DNA from 2 places in the Faecalibacterium hominis (ex Afrizal et al. 2022) genome. Region 2 is predicted to be linked to the other one. Evidence: riboswitches for the same ligand, from Rfam matches in the RefSeq annotation. Region 2 holds a riboswitch; the other holds the start of a gene.
What was found. Region 2 has a riboswitch for cyclic di-GMP ahead of ACKXGA_RS09090 (leucine-rich repeat protein). Riboswitches for the same ligand answer to the same signal wherever they lie in the genome.
Positions count from the first base shown of each region.

Region 1 (8,232 bases), 1.1 Mb from region 2:
GGCCGCAGGTCAGCCGGGTGCCGTAGATGGGCAGATCAAATTTCTGCAGCAGGTAGGGAATGCTGCCGATGTGGTCTTCGTGGCCGTGGGTGATGAGCAGGCCCTTGATCTTGTCCTTATTCTGCACCACAAAGGTAAAGTCGGGGATGACCATGTCCACGCCGTACATCTCACTGTCCGGGAACACAAGGCCACAGTCCACAATGATCATATCCCCGTTGCACTCGTACACGGTCATGTTCTTGCCCACTTCACCCAGACCGCCCAGCGGGTAGATGTGGATGGGCACAGCGGCCTCCTTGGGCTGCTGTGCGCGGCGGGGCCGCCGGTTATAATAAGGGCGGCGGGTGCGGGTGCGCTTTTCCCCACCGGATTCACTGTTTCTGTTCGGATTGTTCTGAGCCTGAGCCGGGTTCTGTTCTTTGACCTGTGCCATGCGGTACCTCCAAAATCAATTACAAAACGCAGGCACACCCCTTTGCGAGCGGCCTGTCTGCTGTGAAGGAGCAGCAAACGCACCGCCGCTCCCATCGAAACCATCGTATAGAATTTTTCGCTTCCATGCCTGTTTTCGGCACTGGGATGGCCGGAACGGAGTAATTTCTGCCCTGTCAGTCCATCTGTTCGATGCGACCGCGGCACTGCCCCGTTCCGGCCGGACACACCGCACCGGTGCGCCCCTATACGCATTTTGTTACAAACAGTATAGTATTTCTTGTCCACTTTGTCAATTCAAAGCTTTGCCGGAAAAGCCGGGGATGATACGTTTTCCTCTTGACAGAACCGGAAAAATAGCTCTAAATAGAAGTATCCAAAAATTCAAGTTCCGGGAGAAACAGATGAAACAAGTCGAAGTTTACACCGATGGCGCGTGCAGCGGCAACCCCGGCCCGGGCGGCTGGGGTGCAGTGCTGCGCTACCGCTTCAACGGCAAGGTCTATGAAAAGGAGCTCAGCGGCGGCGATGCTTCCACCACCAACAACCGGATGGAGCTGACCGCCTTTATCGAGGCCCTGCGCCAGCTCAAGGAGCCCTGTGAGGTGCGGCTGTGCTCTGACAGCCAGTACGTCATCAACGGGCTGGAAAAGGGCTGGGCCAAGGGCTGGAAGCGCCGGGGCTGGAAAAAGTCCGACGGCTCCCCTGCCCTGAACCCCGACCTGTGGGAACAGGCATTGGAGCAGGAAGCCCGGCACAAGATCACTTATGTCTGGGTCAAGGGCCATGCAGGCCACCCGGAAAATGAGCGCTGCGACCAGCTGGCCGTGGCACAAAGTCAGGCACACGGAGGGAGACAGGGACGATGAGCGATACATTTCTGCCCGGCAGCGGGTTCGATACTTATGAACAGCAGGACAAGGTGCTGGTGGGCCTGTGCGGCGGCACGGGCTGCAAAGCAGCTGTCCGCATTTTACAGCAGCAGGGCTTTGCGGTGATGGGCGCTGTGGTGCGTCTGTGCACCGATGACCCCGTTGTGGATGCCGCCAAGGAAGCCGCCAAGGCTCTGGGCATCGAGTGCATCACCCTGAATGCCAGCGAACTGGCCAGCCAGCTGGCTGAGGAGACCGCTGCCCCGGCCGACCTGCGCTTCCCCGCCCTGCTGGCGGCGGCTGACCGGCTGGGCATCCAGTACATTGCCACCGGCCACCGCGCCCGGGTAGAGACCGGTGCGGACGGCGTGCACGTCCTCTGCCCTGCCGAAATTGCGGACGAGAGTGCCCGGCTTGCCGCCCTGCCGCAGGAGACGCTGGGCCGGCTCATCCTGCCCCTGGGCGATTTCAGCCCCGAGGATGCAGCCGAGATGGCTGCAGAATAAAAAAAAAAAACAAAAGAGATGCACCCAGCTCCCTGAACCGGTTTCAGGAAGGCGGGGTGCATCTCTTTTTGCTCTGTTCTATTTCATCGTACAACGCTCAATGGAAGTCATCCGCTTACTTTGCGAAGATCTGGATCCAGTTGTGGCCCCACTGAGAATTGGCATCGTAGTTGTAGCCAAGGCACATATACTTGGCGGCGGGGTCCATGATATTGACACGGTGGCCTTCCGAAGCCATCCAGTCTGCAACGACCTTTTCGGGCGTGGTCTCGCCCCAGGCGGCATTCTCGCCGGTGGCGGTATCAGACACACCGTACTCTTTCAGCACGGTGAAGCAGTTGGTGCCATCGGGGCGGGTGTGGGAAGCGACCTTTGCCACTTCCTTTGCGCGCTCATCGGCGGCAGCCTGCAGCTTGGCATCGCCCATGGCCAGAGGTGCCAGATTTTCCTTTGCACGCTCAGCGTTGACCAGCGCCAGCACTTCCTGTGCGAAACCGTTCTCGCTGGTGCCGCGGGCGTAGGTAAAGATCATCACCCAGTAATTGCCGTACTCGCCGCCCTCGTAGTAGCCAACGCCAACGGAGGTGGCATCCTTGTCCAGCATCCGCTCCTTGAAGAAATCGTAGCGATTCCAGGCGGCGACCACGTCCGAAGCATTCTCAGCAGCTGCCCAGTAGTTCTCACCCACGGAAACATCATCCACACCGTACTCCGGCAGGATGGTGAACTCGCGGCTGCCATTGGGGCGGTTGTAGGAGTAATTGACGGTAAGTTCTTCTGCACGAGCCTGTGCGGCAGCATTCAGTGCGCTGCTGCCCATGCTCAGAGGAGCCACACCGGCCTGTGCACGCTCTGCGTTGACGAGCTGCAGCAGCTCATCGGCCTTGGAAGCTGCGTGTGCGGGCATTGCCAGAACAAACATCAGGCAGATGAATGCGGCGCAGCAGACCAGATTCTTCAGGACTTTCATCGAAGCGTTACGCATGGTGTTGAACCTCTTTTGTGTTGCCCCATGAAAAAAGGTGTCGATTGCTGGTATACTCGGCAATCGACACCTGATGCTTCAGATGAAGGTCACTCAACACCCAATCTCCGCTGTGGAGACCCTCAGGTGATGAGAAGCAACTGGCTGCCATTTTACAGGCCCTATAGCTTTGCGTCACAGCCTTTCGACTGCTTTGCCGAGGATATTCAGTTTTGCGTGCCTTTCTTCTTTTGGGAAGAAATTTGAGAACGAAAAAAGGTGTTGTTCTGCAATACACTCAGCAAAACAACACCTAGAAATTCTAAGCAGGTCGCCCAAAGAAAGATTTCTTTGAGAAGCAGCTGGCTGCCATTTTACAGGCCCTGTAGCTTTGCGTCACAGCCTTTCGACTGTTTTGCCGAGAATATTCAATTCACCTTGAGGAGCCGTTTCCATTTCCTCGACATTATCCTATCACATCGGGCAGAACCTGTCAACTGTTTGGAGCAGCTTTCTCAAAAAATCTGCTTTTTTGAAGAGTTTTTCCGTTATGCCTGCACCTCTGCCGCCTTTTTGCGCAGCTGGTCGAGGTCTGCGGCATCCGGGTGGGCCAGCGCCTTGTCAAAATTCTCGATCAGCATTTCGAGATTGGGCGCATGGTTGGGCTGCTGCAGCATCTTTTCGTACTGCTGGCGCACGGTCATGGGCATCTTGCCCTGGCACATATAGGTTCCAATGACCGTGTTGCTCTCATCCAGCGATTTCTGCACCGCCGCCAGGATCTGCTCGAAATATTCCGCACTGCCGCCAAAGCCTGCGGTGCCGAACAAAAAGACCTGCTTCCCCTTCAGGGTCTGCAAAAAGGCGGTGAGGGTGTCATCGGCATGGCCCTTGTCCGTCCAGAAGCCGATGTAAAGGGTCTCAGCCTCCAGTGCCTCCGGGGCCGGTGCTCCGAAGTAGGTGCACTCATTCTGGGGCAAGCTTGCGCGAAGGGTGTCGGCCAGCAGGCGGGTGTTGCCGGTCTTGCTGCTGAAAACGATGGCGTAGCTCATGGTCATTCTCCTTTGTTCTCTTTGATATCAGATGCTGCCCTGTTCTTTTGCGTTCAGGGCATCATAGATACAGCGGGTGCCCTGATGGGCGATCAGGCCGCCCAGGCACTTCTTGTTGCAGCGGACACAGCGGTGGATCTTTGCCGCATTGCCGCTCTGCAGTTTGTTGACCCAGTTGGGGTCGGCCAGCAGCTGGCGGCACATTGCCGCACACTGGATGCGGCCGCTGGCAAGCTGCTGCTCCACAAAATCGGGGTCGTTCAGGCCGCCCACACCGCAGAGCGGCACGCTGGTATACCGGCGCACCTCATCGCAGAACTTGAGGAAGCAGCCGTTCTCCTTGAACTCGGGGTGGCTGGCCGGCGGGATGGTGTTTTCCAGCGCAGAGTGGTTGGCCAGTGTCACATGGAAGCTGGTCACGCCTGCCTGCACCAGCAGGGGCACGAACACGGCCAGTTCCTCCTCCACCACACCGGCGTTGCCGTAATGGGGGTTCTCCTGCCGGACAGCCAGCTTGTAGTCAATGGCCATGCCGGGCACAGCGGCGTGCACTGCCTTGACAGCTTCCACGGCAAAGCGGGCGCGGCGCTCGGCACTGCCGCCGTATTCATCGGTGCGGTGGTTGAAGATGGCGGAAGAGAAGCTGCCGCACATCCGGTCGCCGTGCACCTGCACCATGTCAAAGCCCGCCTGCTTTGCCAGCACAGCAGCCTTGCCAAAGCCCGCGATGATCTGATGGATCTTTTTCTGGGACATCTTGGTGATGTAGGGGCCCACGGCATCGTTCATCCGCTCCCGCAGCTGGTCGGGGGTGATCTTTTTCATCAGCATCCCCGGGATGCACTTGACGATGGACATCATGTCGGTATCGGTCTGGTGGAGTTGGGCGCAGACCTTGCAGCCGTACTTGTGGGCAGTCTCGCAGATCTGCTGATAGAAGGCAAAGCCCTTTTTGTCAAACAGGGACTTCTCAAACCGGCTCTTGGCCACCGGCACATCGCCGATGATGATCATGGCGCAGCCGCCCTTGGCCAGCCGCTCCATCTCCGCCAGATATTCCTCGTCCGAAAGGCCGAAGGTGGTGGGAGCAAAGATGATGCGGTTCTTCAGCTGCATTCCACCGTAATCAATGGGGCTCAGGATGGTGTCGTACATGTTACACACTCTCTTTTCTCGTCCGTGCTGCCTTTTGCAGCAGGCTCAGGAGCTGGTGCTGTTCCTCTTCGGTCAGCCCGCTCAAATTTTGTGCATCCCAATCGAAAAATACCTGGTGGCAGGTCCGGAATGCTCTCTCACCCGCCGGGGTCAGCCCCAAATGATAACTGCGGCCCTGCTTTTCCCGGGTCATAAAGCCATCTTCCACCAGCTTGATCACGCTGCGCTGGCAGTGGCCCCAGTCCAGGTGCAGGTTTTTGGTCATCTCAGCCGGGGTGCAGCCGGGATGTTTGCCCACGTAGATCACAAAATACATCATGCCAAAGCTCAGGCCAAACTCCTGCAGCTGCTGGGTGGTGTAGGCTGCGAACTGCTTGTAAAACTCCATCGCGTAGAAGGATATGGTCGATTGGATCACTCTTTGCATCCCCTTTACTTGACAAGGTCTAGTATAATCGCATTACTTGATAAAGTCAAGTACTTTTTTCAAAAAAATTCTCCCTGCTCCGTATTTCTGTTTCGGGAGCAGGGAGAGAGCGATTTTTTTGCCTCAGACCAGCGGCATGATATTTTCCGGGGCGGCAGCCAGGCAGGCGGGTGCTTTTGGCGGCGGGGCCGCCATTGTCTCCTTGGACACCTTCCACCACAGGCGGGCCTCACCGCCGGGCAGGGTGAAGATCATGTTCCAGTCAAAGGGATTCTCACTGGTGGAGACAGCCTGCACCGGCAGGCTGTTGGGGGTGCCGGGAGCGCAGGGCGCAAAATCATGGGCGCGGATGCCCACGGCACAGCAGCCCTCGGGCACCGGCAGAGCCACGGTCAGCGGCTGTTCCCAGCCCGCCAGATGAACGGTATGCTCCCCCACCCGGGTGCAGGGCAGAATGTTCTTGCAGCCGGTCAGGCGGGCGGCAGCACGGGTGCGGGGGTCGGCAAAGACCTCCTTGGTCGTGCCCGCCCGGAGCACGTCGCCGCTGTCCATTACGATCATCTCCCTGCACAGGCGGTAGGCCTCGTCCCGGTTGTGGGTCACCAGCAGGGCCGTGCCCGCAAACCCGGCCAGCAGGCTGCCCACTTCCCCCTCTACCTCCTCGCGCAGGTAGCTGTCCAGCGCGCTGAATGGCTCGTCCAGCATCAGGATGCGGGGTTTGGCCGCCAGGATGCGGGCCAAGGCGGCACGCTGCTGCTGCCCGCCTGAAAGCGCGCCGGGCAGGCGCTTGGCCAGTTCTTCCAGCCGCATGGCACGCAATGCCTCGGCACAGGCGGCCCTGCGGGCGGCAGGGTCCTTTTCCTTTTTCAGTGCGCTGAGGATGTTCTGTTCCACGGTCATGTTGGGGAACAGGGCGTAGTTCTGGAACAGCAGACCCACATTGCGCTGCTGGGGCGGCAGGTCGATGCCCTGAGCGCTGTCGAACAGCACCCGGCCATCCAGCACGATGCGCCCCTCGTCTGGCCGGACGATGCCTGCAATGCAGCGCAGGGTCATGCTTTTGCCGCAGCCGGACGCACCCAGAAGGGCGGTAGCAGTGTCCCCTGCCGTGAACGCAGCGTGGAGAGTAAAGCCATCAAACCGCTTGGTCACATTTACTTCCAGGCTCATGTGCGCTTTCCTCCCTGCTTCTGCCTGCGTTCCAGCAGGTTCACTGCCAGCAGCACCACCGCCGAGATAACGATATCCACCAGCACCCACTGCATGGCCCCGGCTTCATCGTTGGTGCGCCAGAGCTGGTAGACCGTGGTTGCAATGGTGGCCGTCTTGCCCGGCGTGTAGCCTGCGATCATGCTGGTGGCACCATATTCGCCCAGCGCACGGGCAAAGGCTAGCACCGTACCGGCCAGAATGCCCTGACGGCAGCAGGGCATCCGCACCCGCCAGAAGATCCAGGTGTTGGAAAGTCCCAGCGTCTGTGCCGACCAGGCCAGCGTTTCGTCAAAACTCTCAAAGGCGCCGCGGGCCGTGCGGTACATCAGCGGAAAGGCCACCACGATGGAAGCAAAGATGGCGCTGTACCAGTTCATCACCAGCTTCACACCGAAATGTTCCATGAAAAAGATGCCCAGCGGCCTTTTTGCGCCGAACAGCAGCAGCAGGAAATATCCCACGACCGTGGGCGGCAGCACCATGGGCAGGGTGAGCACCACATCCAGCACGCCTTTGAGCACGCGCGGGAGCTTTGCAATGTAGTAGGCCGCAAAGATGCCTAAAAAGAACACCGCCGCGCAGCTGATCAGCGCAATGCGCAGGCTGTTCCATAAGGGATACCAGTCCATATCATCCCCCCAGCGGATGCTTACAGTGCGGTGAAACCGACGCTCTCGAACACGGTCGCAGCCTTGTCGGTGCGCAGGTAAGCCAGGAACTCCTTGGCAGCCTCGGCATGGAGGGCGTTCTTCATCACAGCGGCGGGGTAGATGACCTGGCCGCACATTTCCTTGGCGGCCTCGTCCACGGGGGTCAGACCGGCGCTGTACGCATCGGTGCAGTAAACGACACCGGCATCCACGCTGGCCTCGCTGACCTGGGTGGTGACTTCCTTGACGTTGGAACCGTAGGTGATGACACCGGCAGCAGCCAGAGCTGCCTCATCCAGATCATAGTAAGCCAGGATCTTCTGGGTGTACTGACCCACGGGCACATCGCTGTTGCCCATGCAGAACAGGATATCCTCTGCCTTCAGGTGCTCAGCCAGGCTGTCGAAGCTGTCGATCCCCTTGTCGCTGCCCTCGGGTACACAGAGCACGACCTTGTTCTCCAGCAGATCCACACGGCTTTCGGCATCCACAAAGTCCAGGCCCTCGGTGTTCCCCTCAGCGGAAGCGGTGCTGTCCAGCTGGTTCATCTGCTTCTGACCGGCAGAGATGAACAGGTCGCAGTCCGCACCCTCCTGGATCTGGGTCTTGAGGGTTCCGGAAGAGTCAAAGTTGAAGCTGAAGGTCACGCCGGGGTTCTCTGCGGAGTAGGTCTCGGCAATGGCGTTCAGGGTCTCGGTCAGGGAGGCGGCAGCAAAAACGATCAGCTCCATGCTCTCGCCGGAGGCAGCCTCAGAGGAGGCGGCAGCGGAGGATGCGGTGGCAGATGCAGTGCTGCTGGAGGAGCCGCCGCAGGCGGTCAGAACAGCAGATGCGGATGCGATGCCGGCAGCGCACAGGAAGCCGCGGCGGGAGATCATAGTTTTCATAGTCTTGCTCCTTACAGTGGGTATGCTTTTGTTGTACTTTTATTTTTACGCCCGGCACCAAAAGCAGCGCCG
Region 1 is NZ_CP186860.1:718,175-726,406, forward strand. It holds gene ACKXGA_RS03525 (ribonuclease J) at 1-436, opposite strand, end outside; gene rnhA (ribonuclease HI) at 840-1,304, shown strand; gene ACKXGA_RS03535 (hypothetical protein) at 1,301-1,813, shown strand; gene ACKXGA_RS03540 (CAP domain-containing protein) at 1,929-2,798, opposite strand; cyclic di-GMP riboswitch class I at 2,931-3,006, opposite strand; cyclic di-GMP riboswitch class I at 3,132-3,207, opposite strand; gene bilS (flavodoxin family protein BilS) at 3,326-3,829, opposite strand; gene bilR (bilirubin reductase) at 3,857-4,984, opposite strand; gene bilQ (bilirubin utilization transcriptional regulator BilQ) at 4,986-5,411, opposite strand; gene ACKXGA_RS03560 (sulfate/molybdate ABC transporter ATP-binding protein) at 5,535-6,581, opposite strand; gene modB (molybdate ABC transporter permease subunit) at 6,578-7,252, opposite strand; gene modA (molybdate ABC transporter substrate-binding protein) at 7,273-8,160, opposite strand.
Region 1: another riboswitch for cyclic di-GMP. It lies ahead of ACKXGA_RS03540 (CAP domain-containing protein); the one in region 2 lies ahead of ACKXGA_RS09090 (leucine-rich repeat protein).

Region 2 (8,232 bases):
GGCCGCGCAGGTAACGCCCGGTGCGGATGCCATCCGCATCGTGCCGGGGCTGGACCCGGACGGCCTGCACCGGCTGGCTAGCCGCCTGAGCGAGGCCACCACCGGCCTGTGCGCGGCCCTGACCCCCAACGAAAAGGGCACCGGCTACTGTATCGCCCAGGCGGGCGGTGATGTCCGCGCCCTGACCAAAGCCCTGAACGCCGCCCTCAATGGCCGCGGCGGCGGCAAACCCGGCATCTGTCAGGGAAGCTGCGCCGCAGAGCCGGAACAAGTGAAAGAATTTTTGAGAAAGACGAAATTGTAAGCATCCTCACCCTCTCAGTCAAAGCCTTACGGCTTTGCCAGCTCCCCCGAAGGGGGAGCCCTTGGCAAAACCGGTAAGTTTTCCGCACTGCCAAGGCCTCTCCCTTTGGGAGAGGTGGATTTGCGAAGCAAAGACGGAGAGGGCGAGCCACGTTAATTTTAAGGAGAATTACAAACTATGAGAATGCGTTTCAAACCCTACGCCCACGATGAGCTGATGGCCGCCGATTTCCACGTCCACGAGCCCCTGATCTGGGGCGGCAAGTGGCACGCACAGTATGCCCGCCCGGAGCAGCCCTTTGTGCTGGAGCTGGGCTGCGGCAAGGGCGGCTTTATCTCCCAGCTGGCCTGCGCCCACCCGGAAAACAACTATCTGGGCATCGACATCACCGACAAGGTGCTGATCCTTGCCAAGCGCAAGATCGAGGCCGCTTACACCGAGGCAGGCCGCCCCATCGACAACGTGAAGATCATGAGCACCGACATCGAGCGCATCAAGGGCGTGCTCACCGCCGAGGATACCGTCAGCCGCATCTATATCAACTTCTGCAACCCGTGGAGTAAGAACGCTTCCTCCAACAAGCACCGGCTCACCTATCCCCGCCAGCTCATCCAGTACCGCGAATTCCTGAAGGACGGCGGCGAGATCTACTTCAAGACCGATGACGACGACCTGTTCCGCGACAGCCTGGAGTATTTCCCCGCTTCCGGCTACGAGATCACCTGGAAGACCTTTGACCTGCACGAGAACGAGCCGGAGTGGAACATCCGCACCGAGCACGAGGGGATGTTCACCGAGATGGGCATCAAGATCAAGGCCCTGATCGCCAGAAAGCTGCCCGGCGATGCCGCCGTGACCTGGATCGAGCCCAAGGTCCTGAAAAAGAGGAAGGCTGCGGAGGAAGCCGCTGCCGCCGCAAAGGAGGAGTAAGATGTCCTTTTTTGTCAACACCATGGTCTGCGGCTTTTCGCTGTATCAGATCCTGGCGTTTTTCCTGATCTACTCCTGCCTGGGCTGGTGCCTGGAGGTCATCTATGCCGCCGTTTCCACCGGCCAGCTGGTGAACCGCGGCTTTCTGAACGGCCCGGTCTGCCCCATCTACGGCTTTGGCATGATCATTGTGCTGTTCACCCTTTCGCCGCTGGCAGACAACCTGCTGCTGCTCTATCTCGGCGGCGTGATCCTGCCCAGCGTGCTGGAGCTGGTGGGCGGCTGGGCGCTCTACAAGCTCTACCACACCCGGTGGTGGGATTACAGCGACTTCCCCTTCAACATCGGCGGATATATCTGCCTGGAGTTCTCCCTTTTGTGGGGCGTGGGCACCGTTGTGGTGATGAAGGCCGTTCACCCCGTGATCGCGGGTTTTGTGGAGATGGTCCCCCAGATGGTGGGCTTTGTCCTCATGTGCATCCTGTACGCCTGCTACGCCGCCGACGTGGTGGTGACCGCCTTTGCGGCCTCTGACCTGGCCCGTGAGCTGGATGCCCTGGAAAAGGTTGCCGACAGTATGCACGCCGTGTCCGATGCCATGACCGAGCTGCTGGGCACCACCGCCATGGATGTGGACCAGAAGATGGACGAGAGCCGCCTGCAGCTCAAGCTGGCGGCTGCCGAGGCCCGGGACAATGCCGCCAAACTGAGCCCCCGGGATGCCGCTGCCGCCCTGCGCGCCAAGGCCGACGAGGCCATGGAGGCTGCCCGCAAGTCCTCCCAGGAGGCCCGGCTCAATGCCTCTGAGGCCGCCACTGCCGTCAAGCTGGCTGCCAAGGGCACCGCAGAGCGCACGGCAGAGCTGCTCCGACTGGAACAGCTGGCCGAGGAGCTGCAGGCCCGCAGCGAGGAGATGCGCGCCCGCACCCGGAGCTCCAAGTACTTTGGCAAGGGCCGTATGCTCCGCGCTTACCCCAAGCTGCGCCACGGCGAAAAGCACCGCTCTCTGGACGAGCTGCGGGAGCGCCTGAAGTACGAGCGCAAGCACTGACCCTGCCCTTTGCAGCAACCCCAAATGCCCCTGACCGGCTTCTTTCGGTCAGGGGCATTTTTCCTGCACTGCATTCTCCATAAAATCAGGCAGATCTTGTGCTGCCGCACGCTTTTGTTTTCGTTATGTTTTCCACATTGTACGCTCCTTTTTTGTACACTCTTCCAAATCTATTTTCGTCATATTGACAAAAAAAAAAAAAGAGTATTTTATCCTGTGCAATATGCTATTCCCGCTAAAAACTGAAGAATCGGCAAACCAGTCGAAAGGCTGCGACGCAAAGCTAAAAGGGCCTGTAATATGGCAGCCAGCCGCACGTTATTCTCTCCGGGTAAGGTAATACGAAACCTTGCACCTCCTTGTGAAGATGCGTCGGCTTCCCTTCAGGAGAGCGAGCGCGCAGCGGGTCTACAAGGGTTCAGAGCGTTGTACCAGCCGTTTGGCCGGTGCGGCGCTTTTTTGTTTTGGCTGAAATAGAGAGAGTTTTTTGGGGAAAATTATGGAAAAGGAGTAAAGAATTATGAAACCCAAGCGTTTGATCAGCTTATTGGTTGCGGTCTGCATGATGATCACCATGCTGCCCCTGTCGGCAGTCACGGCATTTGCAGCAGACACGTCAACTGTACTTACAGCCATCGTTGACGGTTACAAGTATGAGTATAAGGTAAATGCAGACGGTGCTACTGCAACCATCACAGATTTTCGTGGCCCTGTTGATCCAGCGAAAACCCCTGCCCCCTACGACATCCACATACCCTCAGAGTTGGGCGGCTACCCTGTAACCGGTTTGGGAACATATTCATTTTCCGGCTATTTGGATGCTTCTCCCTACCTCCACAACTCGTACCAAATTGGTCGCAACATTCGCTCCGTCGACATTCCACAAGGCGTTACTTCCATCGGCAATCATGCCTTTGAAGAATGCTTTGCTCTGGAGGAGGTCACCATTCCACAAAGCGTTACTTCCATCGGACTAATAGCCTTTGGTGGTTGCTGTAAGCTTACAACGCTTTCGTTAGGTGAGAATGTTGAGACGATCGGCGGGGGTGCCTTTTTTAGATGCTCCAGCCTGAGCAATATCACCATCCCGAAAAAAGTAAAAGTAATTGAATCCGGGTACAGTGGTACACCTTCCTTTTATAGGACCTTTGCCTATTGCTCCAGTCTGAAATACATTATACTCCCTGCTGAATTGACTACTTTCGAAGCCCGTCTGGATGATTGTCCGGCATGTGTCATCTACTACAACAACGACGAGGACCACGCAAAGGATCTGCTTAAAAATAATTATTACCTGCGGGATGCTGTACAGAACGGACACCAGCTTCTTTGCCTCTGCCATGTGACCTTTGATGCCAAGGGCGGCAACCTGACCTACGATAAGGTGCCGGTTTATGAGACCGAAAAAATCACTGAGACCTTGGCAAACAATCTGGAGGAAACCGATCTGGATGCCATCAATCATCCCACCCGTACGGGTTACAATTTCATCGGCTGGTACACCACCCCAGATGGCAAGCCCGAAGATGGCAAGTTTGATGTGAAAGAAACCGCAATTACGAAGGACATCACCCTCTATGCCCGTTGGAAGTTCGACCCCAATGCTCTGGACTGCCACCAGCTGACCGTGACCGGCGGCACTGTTACTGTGAAATACGACGGCAGCGATGTGACCAGCAAGCTGAACAGCAACATTGACGCAGCCACCGGCAAAAAGACCTACTCTGTACCGGACGGCGCAGAGGTGACCGTGACGCTGGACCAGACCGCAGTGCCCAAGGACAAGGTGTTTGACAGCTGGTCTACCGGTGATTTCTCCCTGCCCACAGGTGACTACAAGGCAGAAAGCATCACCTTTACCATGAGCAGTGGTGTGAATGTCTCTGCAAAGTACCGTGATGCCGCCGCTGACGACACCCACGATACCGATACCGCAGTCTGCCACCCGCTGACCGTTACCGGCGGCATTGTTACCGTGAAAAAAGGTGACAAGGATGTGACCGATACCCTGACCGTCACCACTGACGAGACCACCGGCAAAAAGACCTACTCTGTACCGGACGGCGCAACAGTGACCGTGACGCTGGACAAGACCCTGATCCCTGAGGGCATGGTGTTTGACATCTGGTCCACCGGCAAATTCTCTCTGCCGCTGGGTCAGGATTACAAGGCAGAGACCATCACCTTTACCATGAACACCATGAGCAGTGATGTGGATATTGCCGCACAGTACCGCGATGCCACCATTGAAGATGATGGGCCCAATGTGCTGGGCACTGCCGCGATCATTGGTACTGCTGCTGTGGGTACCGCAGTGCTGGGCTATCAGGCCTATTCTCTGGGCGCTGAATTTGCAGGCAAGCTGATGGCTCTGCCCTACTTCCCCAGCAACCGCAGCGCCCTTGCCATGATGCTGTGGGAGGATGCAGGCAAGCCCATGCCCGAATCCGAACTGCTCTACCCCGATGTCGGGCAGGAAGAGCAGGATATGGACCTGCAGCACGCCGCCCGCTGGGCCATGGAAAACGAGCTTATCCCTGACCTGAACGATGAGGGCACGGCTCCGGAAGAGATGAAGTTCTTCCCGGCCAATCCCGTAAGCAAGCTCGATGTGCTGAATGCATGGCAGAAGGCACAGGAGCTCAAGAACAACTAACGCCATCCCCGAATATTCCCAAATATACGTAGAAGCGCCTCATCCTTCACCGGATGGGGCGCTTCTGCGTTGTAATGAGTTAATGAGTCGCAGCGGGTGTGGTCAGCTACTACATCTGCAAGTGGCTTGAGGAACAGTTCAAGGCCGGTAAGCACTAACCCACAGCAAGCAGGAAGCCCCCTTGGTATTCGCAGTACCGAGGGGGCTTCTTGTTGCTTTGGTGGAACCATGGAATGGTTCCGTAGTCTCATCTACAACTTTAGTATATGCACTCCTGCGCAAAAAGTCAAGAGGGCCGCCACAGATTTTGTTTCGCTCCTGCGCCTGTTTCAGCTTATCACGCCCACAGATCCTCGGGGTACAGGCCCTCCTGGGTTTTCTGGGCGATGGCGGCCACCACGGTGGGCTTATCTTCGCGGTAGGTCACACCGTACCACTTATCGGTGCTCTTGAGCACAGTGACTGCCGCCTTGCCCTCATCGATGAGCTCGCTGGCCACAGTGGGCAGGAAATACTCGCATTTGAGGGGGTTCTTGGGCAGATTCTCACGCAGCCAGCCTGCAAAGCGGCGGTCAGCCTCGTTCAGGAAGCTCTTGCCAAAGCCCCACAGGTTCATGCTGACCGGTGCTTCCACCGGCAGGTCATCCGTGCCCTCACCGGTGAGGGAGGTGCAGCGGATGCCGCCCTCATAGGTCTCGATGCCGGTGCGCTCGGTCACGCTGTGCAGGGTGCCGTCCGGGTTCACCACGCAGACACCGCGGGAGACGGTGCCGTTCTCGGAGACGGTATTTTTGAGCAGGTAGCTCACCATGCAGTAATCGTAAACTGCGCCGTCCTGATGGGTGGACAGATACTCATAGATGACCTTGAAGGCCTCGGGGCCGTAGTAATCGTCCGCGTTGATGACGGCGAAGGGACCATCAATGAGGTCTTTTGCGGCCAGCACGGCGTGGCAGGTGCCCCAGGGCTTGACACGGCCCTCGGGGATGGTGAAGCCTGCGGGCAGCTCATCCAGCTGCTGGAAAGCGTATTTCACGTTCATACCCTGAGAGACGCGGTCGCCGATGGCGGCTTTGAAGGCCTCCTCGATCTCGTGCTTGATGACAAAGATCACGGTCTCAAAGCCTGCGCGGTGGGCATCGTACAGGGAGTACTCCACAATGGGCTGACCCTTGGGGCCCACCGGGTCGATCTGCTTCATGCCGCCGTAACGGCTGCCCATGCCGGCAGCCATGACCACCAATACCGGTTTGTTCATTTTTCTTTCCTCCTGCGTCAGTGCGCTATTCTTTGAGTCTATTATACTCCAAATTTTCCCGGGCAACAAGGGATAGCTTTTCCTTGAATTTTTGCATGGATTCTCACCCACTGCCGTGATAGAATAGAGGCAATGGAGTTTCCGCAGAAAAGGAGAATGCTTATGTCAACCAAAACTGTCTGGATCACCGGCGCTTCTTCCGGCATCGGGCGGGAGTTTGCCCGCCGCTATGCCCGGCTGGGCTTCCGGCTCATTCTGACCGCCCGCCGCCGCGACCGGCTGGAGACCCTTGCCGCCGAGCTCCGGGCGAAACACGGCACCCTCTGCCGCATTGTACCCGCCGACCTTGAGCAGGATGCGCAGGTCGCCGCCCTGTGCGAAGCACTGGCAGACGAACGCATCGACCTGTTCATCAACAACGCGGGCTTTGGTGCCTGCGGTGCCTTTTCCGAGACGGACGAGGGCAAGGAGCTTTCCATGCTGCGGGTGAACGTGCTGGCCATGCACCGGCTGTTCAAGTTCACCCTGCGCAAGATGGAAGCACAGGGCTTTGGCACCATCCTGAACGTGGCATCCTCGGCGGGCCTGCTGCCGGGCGGGCCCTATATGGCGGGCTACTACGCCTCCAAGGCATACGTTGTCAGCCTGACCCGCGGCGTGGCCGAGGAGCTGCGGGAGCAGCACAGCCCGGTCTATGTCTGTGCCCTCTGCCCCGGCCCCGTGGACACCGAGTTCAACGACCGTGCCGACGTGGTGTTCGCCCTCAAGGGCATCACCCCGGAGCTCTGCGTGGAGGAAGCCATGCGCGGGATGCTCCGCCGCAAGACCATCATTGTGCCCAGCACCCTGATGCGCCTTGCCACCACGGCCCAGAAGCTCGTTCCCACGCCCCTGCTCATGCCCATCGTGGCCCACCAGCAGAAGAAAAAGCTGGGCTGATGGCTGCTTGACAGCGCACCGCCGCTCATGTATCTTAGAGGTATCCGAAAAAACAGGAGGAATGTTCCATGAAAATTGCACTCATCAACGAAAACAGTCAGGCCACCAAGAACGGCATCATTGAAGCCGCCCTGAAAAAGGTGGTGGAACCCATGGGCCACGAGGTGGTCAACTACGGCATGTACACCGCCGAGGATGCCGCCCAGCTGACCTATGTTCAGTGCGGCATTCTGGCCGCCATCCTGCTGAACAGCGGCGCGGCCGACTACGTCATCACCGGCTGCGGCACCGGCGAGGGTGCCATGCTGGCCCTGAACAGCTTCCCCGGCGTGATCTGCGGCCATGTGGAGGACCCCGTGGACGCTTACACCTTTGCCCACGTCAACGACGGCAACGCCGTTTCCATGCCCTTTGCCAAGGGCTTTGGCTGGGGCGGCGAGCTGAACCTCGAGTACTGCTTCGAGAAGCTGTTCGGCTTTGGCCACGGTCAGGGCTACCCCAAGGAGCGCGTTGTGCCCGAGATGCGGAACAAGGCCATTCTGGATGATGTGCGCGCTGCCACCTTCAAGCCCCTGATCGAGTGCCTGCAGAGCATCGACCAGGATCTGCTCAAGGGAGCCATTGCAGGCGAAAAGTTCAGCGAGCTGTTCTTCGCTTCCTGCAAGGACGAGCAGCTGGCCGCCTACATCAAGACCCTGCTGTAAGCAGAAGCAGCAGGATATCCGGATCCTATCCAAACACATCCTGCTCACCCTGAAAAGGGTGGTTTATGATACGAAACACGAGGAAGTCTAATATGGCATGGTTATACCATTTCAATCAGATCGTCACCCACGGCATGGAGGGGTTTCTGGAGACAGCGGTGCCGATGATCTCCGGGCTGGCTGAGATCATCGGCCTGTTCATCATCGTCACCAGCCTTGTCAAGGCCACCTACCACTATGTGCGGGTCACCTTTTTCCATGGCCAGCACGATTTCCTCCACGAGATGTCCAGCGGCCTGACCACGGCGCTGGAGTTTCTGATGTCGGCGGAGATCGCCAAGACCTTCCTGTTGCAGAATCTGGAATCGGTGGTGCCGCTGGCGGCCACCT
Region 2 is NZ_CP186860.1:1,860,049-1,868,280, forward strand. It holds gene ACKXGA_RS09075 (alanyl-tRNA editing protein) at 1-304, shown strand, start outside; gene trmB (tRNA (guanosine(46)-N7)-methyltransferase TrmB) at 482-1,234, shown strand; gene ACKXGA_RS09085 (putative ABC transporter permease) at 1,236-2,285, shown strand; cyclic di-GMP riboswitch class I at 2,528-2,604, shown strand; gene ACKXGA_RS09090 (leucine-rich repeat protein) at 2,806-4,941, shown strand; gene ACKXGA_RS09095 (nucleotidyltransferase family protein) at 5,279-6,199, opposite strand; gene ACKXGA_RS09100 (SDR family NAD(P)-dependent oxidoreductase) at 6,362-7,138, shown strand; gene ACKXGA_RS09105 (RpiB/LacA/LacB family sugar-phosphate isomerase) at 7,207-7,842, shown strand; gene ACKXGA_RS09110 (DUF1622 domain-containing protein) at 7,935-8,232, shown strand, end outside.